Regions from separate parts of the Streptomyces sp. NPDC057900 genome, predicted to be linked through region 2. Evidence: riboswitches for the same ligand, from Rfam matches in the RefSeq annotation. Region 2 holds a riboswitch; the other holds the start of a gene.
What was found. A riboswitch is a leader RNA that binds a small molecule or an ion and turns the genes downstream of it on or off. The one in region 2 is predicted to bind cyclic di-AMP.
Positions count from the first base shown of each region.

Region 1: it holds a riboswitch for cyclic di-AMP, as region 2 does, so the genes downstream of both, ACFVQ0_RS03315 (peptidoglycan DD-metalloendopeptidase family protein) here and ACFVQ0_RS10210 (NlpC/P60 family protein) in region 2, are expected to answer to the same signal.

Region 1 is NZ_JBHVOI010000001.1:815,054-818,010, reverse strand. It holds gene ACFVQ0_RS03330 (helix-turn-helix domain-containing protein) at 1-353, shown strand, start outside; gene ACFVQ0_RS03325 (DUF6126 family protein) at 397-573, shown strand; gene ACFVQ0_RS03320 (tyrosine-protein phosphatase) at 600-1,412, opposite strand; cyclic di-AMP (ydaO/yuaA leader) riboswitch at 1,858-2,048, shown strand; gene ACFVQ0_RS03315 (peptidoglycan DD-metalloendopeptidase family protein) at 2,052-2,957, shown strand, end outside.
Region 2 is NZ_JBHVOI010000002.1:629,715-632,671, reverse strand. It holds gene pcrA (DNA helicase PcrA) at 1-915, opposite strand, end outside; cyclic di-AMP (ydaO/yuaA leader) riboswitch at 1,172-1,336, shown strand; gene ACFVQ0_RS10210 (NlpC/P60 family protein) at 1,335-2,534, shown strand; gene ACFVQ0_RS10205 (hypothetical protein) at 2,555-2,908, opposite strand.

The DNA.
Region 1 (2,957 bases), on a different contig from region 2:
GCGCCCGGAAGTTCGAGGGGGCGGAGGCGGACGGCTGGATGTACCAGCAGGCCGGTGGGCCCGGCCGGGCGATGCAGGCGCTGCGCGTCCGGGTGCCGTACGGCGCGCAGGGTGATCTGGTGCGCGTCCACCCCGGCGAGGAGTGGCTCTACGTGCTGGCCGGAAACCTCCGGGTGACCCTCGGGGACACCGTGCACGACCTCGGCCCCGGCGACAGCGCGCACTTCGACTCGCTCACCCCGCACCGGATCGCGGCGCCGGACCGCGAGGGTGCCGAGCTGCTCTTCGTTCACACCCTGTTGCAGAGCCCCGCTGCCGAGCTGTGTCTCGGCAGCGGGATCCACCGTCGCTGAGACGCCGTCCCGCCGGCCCGCCCGGTCACCAGAGAGGACCGTCATGTCCGATTCAGAGAACTACGACCCGCTGACCCCGGCCAGGCACAAGGAGGCCGACTCCCAGGAGCGCAAGATGCCGCGCGGGCTCGTCATCAGGCTCTTCGCCTACCTGGTGGCCGGGCACGTCATCGCCGGTTTCCTCTACCTGCTGTTCGCGGTGGGGATGCACAACCAGTAGCCGGCGGCGCCCCTCTCCGGGGTCCGTCAGGCGTCTTCGAGGAGCCGCTCGCGCAGCCGCTCCCGCGTCGCGGGCGTGACCTTCAGCCCCTCGGCGAGGTAGCGGTCCGTGCCGCCCCAGGTCTCGTCGATCGTCGCGAAGGCCGCCGCGAGGTATTCGCTGTGGGCGCCGAAGAGCGGGCTCAGGAGCTCCATCACCTCGGGCGACATCCCGGCCTCCGAGGTGTCGCTGCGGCGCACCCGGTAGCGGCGGTGGGTGTCGTTGGACTTGAGGTAGTCCGCCTCGATCGTGTCGCGCCCGACGCCCACCGCGAGCAGCGAGACCGCGATCGAGAGCCCGGCCCGGTCCTTGCCCGCCGCGCAGTGCATCAGGGCCGGGACGCTGTCCTCGGCCAGGGCGTGCAGCACCCGGCTGTGCTCGGCGGTGCGGTCCAGGATGATCGACCGGTAGGAGGCGACCATGCGGTCCGTCCCCTTGCCGCCGCCGAGGATTCCGCGCAGCTCGTCCATCTCGCCGTCGCGCACCATCCGCCAGAACTCGCTGCCGTCCGCCGGGTCGGTGAGCGGGATGTTCACATTGCGCACGCCGGGCAGCTCGACGTCCGGTCCGTCCAGCTTGAGGTCGGCGGCGTTACGGAAGTCGAAGACCGTGTGCAGGCCGAGGCCGCCGAGGAACGCCGCGTCCTCGGGTGTGGCGCTCGCCAGGTGGCCGCTGCGGTAGAGCCGTCCGTGGCGAACCCGGCGACCGTCCGACGTCGGCAGTCCGCCCACGTCACGGAAGTTACGGACCCCCGCCAGCTCGGGTTCCGTCGACGGGGTCTGTGGCAGCTGCTGCGTCACGGTCACTCCTGGGGGCTCTGCCGCCGACGCGTGTCGCCGACGGGTCCATTCCCGTGACGATACGACATCGGATACACGGACAATCATCCCGGCGGCGCCCCTGTTTCGCGCCCCGTCCCGCGCCCTGTTTCGCCTCCTGTGCCGCCCCCTGTGCTGTGCCTTTGCGGGACGCCGCGCGAACAGTAGGCGTGACATGTCCGTATTGAGGCTTTTAGTCGAACATGCCCTGCTTATGCGGGAGATGGTCGCCCTCTCGTGAGCGGGATCATATCCGTGACGGTGTGTGGCGGCGCGCCGCTCGGGTAATCCGTGCGCCAAGCGGAATGCCAAGATCCATAATCCACGGAGTGTGACCGGAATTCCGCATCGAATTCCCGGTCCGGAATACGGCGTGGAACCCGTGGCTTGTTTCCGCCGTCCCGGCTCGCTTACGTTCCATGTCAATCCGGATGGAACGCCTAATCCTGCCGCCGTCCGGAATTCCGCACCCACTCACCGTGTGGCAGGAGCGGGGGACCCAGGTAAGCCGCCGACCGGAGCGATCCGGACGGCTCGGGGTGAAGTCGCGCCAGGCGCGGCCGGGCATCTCCAGCCCGAACCCGACAGCTCACCTCGTAGGCGCCGGAGAGGAAATTCTTCATGCCCATCCCGGGTAAGCACCGCCGTCCCAAGTCCAGCACCATCGCCCGCGGCGTCGTCGTCGCGAGCGCCGGCGGAGCCGTCATCGCGCTTCCGCTGCTTGGCGCCACCGGTGCCAACGCCGCGGAGCAGGCCGCTCCCGCCACCGCGAAGTCGGCCGCCGCCACGCACGCCACCCCGGCCAAGCCGGTCGCGGACAAGCAGTCCGGCACCAAGACGTACTCCGTGGTCTCCGGTGACTACCTGTCGAAGATCGCCGCCGAGCACCACGTCAAGGGCGGCTGGGAGAAGCTGTACCAGGACAACCGCGAGGTCGTCGGCGACAACCCGAGCCTGATCTTCCCGGGCATGAAGCTGACCCTCGGCGGCAAGGCCTGGGGCCACGCCCCGGCCACCGGCTCGCACACCTCCACGGGCGCCACCACCCCGTCGAAGGCCCCCTCGAAGGCCCCGGCCAAGACCGAGTCGAAGGCGCCCGCGGCCTCCGACACCGCGTCCTCCTCCGACACCCAGGCCTCCAACACGGCCTCGTCGGACCAGGGCAGCGCCTCCGGTTACGTCCACCCGGTCCCCGGTAACCACACCACCGCCTACCGCGCCTCCGGTGCCAGCTGGTCCAGCGGCAGCCACACCGGCATCGACTTCCCCGTCTCCACCGGCACCAGCGTGAAGGCGATCACCTCCGGCACCGTCGTCACCGCGGGCTGGGGCGGCGCGTACGGCAACGAGGTCGTCATCAAGCACGCCGACGGCCACTACTCGCAGTACGGCCACATGTCCTCGCTCTCCGTCTCGGCGGGCCAGACCGTGACCGCGGGCCAGCAGGTCGGCCTCTCCGGCGCCACCGGCAACGCCACCGGCCCGCACCTCCACTTCGAGGTCCGCACCGGCCCGGCGTACGGCTCG
Region 2 (2,957 bases):
GTCGGCGGCACCGGACGGGCCGACCAGCTCCCGTACGAGGGTGTACTGGGCGTGGTTGGTGTCCTGGTACTCGTCGACCAGGACGTGCCGGAAGCGGCGGCGGTAGTGCTCCGCGACGTCGGGGAAGGCCTGGAGCAGGTGCACCGTCGTCATGATGATGTCGTCGAAGTCCAGCGCGTTGGCCTCGCGCAGCCGGGACTGGTACATCGCGTAGGCCTGGGCGAGGGTCTTCTCGAAGCCGTCCGTGGCCTGTCCGGCGAAGGTCTCCTCGTCGATCAGCTCGTTCTTCAGGTTCGACACCTTGGCCGTGAACGACTTCGGCGGGAAGCGCTTCGGGTCGAGGTCGAGATCGCGGCAGACCAGGGCCATCAGCCGCTTGGAGTCCGCCGCGTCGTAGATCGAGAACGAGGAGGTGAAGCCGAGCTTCTTCGACTCGCGGCGCAGGATGCGGACGCACGCGCTGTGGAACGTCATGACCCACATGGCGTTGGCGCGCGGGCCGACGAGCTGCTCGACGCGCTCCTTCATCTCGCCGGCGGCCTTGTTGGTGAAGGTGATCGCCAGGATCTGGCCGGGGTGCACCCCGCGCTCGGCCAGCAGGTGGGCGATGCGGTGCGTCAGCACCCGGGTCTTGCCGGAACCGGCCCCGGCGACGATGAGCAGCGGGGAGCCCGCGTGCACGACGGCGGCGCGCTGCTCGGTGTTCAGCCCGTCGAGCAGCGCGGCGGCGTCGATGACCGGGCGGTGGGCCCCGTCGCGGTAGTACGCGTCGCGGGGCGGCGGGGGCCCGTCGAACACGCCTCCGAAGAGGTCCTCCGGCACCGCTTCGGGTGCGGAGTCCTCGGGGGGCGGCGGGGGCCCGTCCTCCGCGTGCTGGAGGCCGGCCAGGAAACTGTCGTCAAAGAGGCTGCTCATCGCTGTCCGAGTCTAGGCGGCCCCACTGACACCCCGGGCCCGCACGGCAGAACCCGTACCCGCCGGAGCCACACACGGCGATGTCCGGGCCACCCTGTGTAGGGAATCTCCCCGCCGCGCCCGGCCGTACCGCACCGGTTCCGCAAGGTCACGAAAATGTATCGGGCATATCGAACATCAACCTTCACAGCGGCACCATGAGTTGGCTAGCGTGCTCGTTCGGACGGCCGTACCCCCAGAGGCGAACCACGCCGAGCGGGCGTCCACGCCGAATCCGGGCCGCCCGTACGGGGTCCGGAACCGGGGACCCACACGCAGCACCGGGGTGAATCGGTCCGCAACCCCCACCAGGACCGTAGGGCAGCCTTCCGTTCCGCCCGAACCCGACAGCTAACCCGGTAGGCGGTCCACGGAAGGAAATGCCGGCCTTGGCATCGCATCGCAAACCGCGCCCCCGGGTGCGCAGCACCACCCCCGCCATCGGGTTCACAACGGCCGCACTGGCCTCCGTGACCCTGCTGTCCACGCAGAGCGCGCTGGCGGCCCCGGCCCCGAAGCCCAGCATCGAGGACGTCCAGAAGAAGGTCGACGACCTCTACCGGCAGGCGGGGACCGCGACCCAGCACTACGACGAGGCGAAAGAGGCGTCCGCCGCGCAGCGCACCAAGGTGGACGCGCTGCTGGACGACATCGCCAAGCGCGCCGACAAGCTGAACGACGCCCGCCGCACGCTCGGGAACTACGCGGCCGCCCAGTACCGCGACGGCGCGCTCGCGCCGACGGCCACCTTCTTCCTGGCCAACGACCCGCAGTCGTTCTTCGACCAGACCCACCTGATGAACCGGATGGCCGCCAACCAGCAGCAGGCCGTCACGGACTTCCGTACGAAGCAGGCGGAGGCGTCGAAGAAGCGGGCCGAGGCGGTGACGAGCCTGGAGACGCTCACCGCGTCGCAGACCAAGCTGCGCACCAGCAAGCAGAACGTGCAGAACAAGCTGACCGAGGCGCGCACGCTGCTGTCGAAGCTGACCGCGCAGGAGAAGGCGCGGCTGGCCGAGCTGGAGGAGAAGAAGAAGGCCGAGGCCGCGCGCAAGGCCGAGGAGCTGGCGAAGAAGCAGGCGGCCGCGAAGGCGGAGGCCGACCGCAAGGCCAAGGAGGCCGCCGGCGGGAGCGGCACGGGCTCCGGTACGGGCACGGGATCGGGCACGGGGTCAGACACCGGCACCGGCACCGGCACCGGCACGGGTTCCGGTTCGGACAGCAGCGCCACGACGAAGGCCGAGAAGGTCCTCGCGTTCGCCAGGGCCCAGATCGGCAAGCCGTACGTCTGGGGGGCCACCGGCCCGTCCTCGTACGACTGCTCCGGGCTGACCCAGGCGGCCTGGAAGTCCGCGGGCGTCACCATTCCCCGGACCACCTGGGACCAGGTGAACGTCGGCACCCGGATCGCCACGGAGAACCTTCAGCCCGGGGACCTGGTCTTCTTCTACGACGACATCAGCCACGTCGGGATCTACAAGGGCGACGGCATGATGATCCACGCGCCGAAGCCGGGGGCCAATGTGCGCGAGGAGTCGATCTACTACATGCCGATCTACGGGAGTGTGCGTCCCGGCTAGGCCGCCGTCGCGGCGGGTTCTCAGGTCCAGAGCGTGGCGATGAAGATGTTGACCATCGTCAGTCCGCCCACCGCCGCGAAGAGGCCCTTGTCGACCCTCTCCTCGTCCCGCTTGACGTAGACCAGCCCGAGGATGACGACGAGGATCAGCAGCTTGATGCCGATCTTGACGTTGTTCACGGGGTGGTCGTCGGCCTGGTCGAGCCCGACCAGGGCGATTCCGGTGACCAGCATGGTCAGCGCGCCGTGCAGCATCCCCGGTACGAATCGGGCCGTCCCCGCGCTCATCGCCTTCATCTGGGTGAGGAAACCTCCCAGCAGGGCGGCGATTCCGATGATGTGGAGGGCGACGAAGACATCGATGAGTACACGCATGGTTCCGCACCCTAGCCCTGCCCCTAGCAGGCCTCCGCAGCCAGGTGCC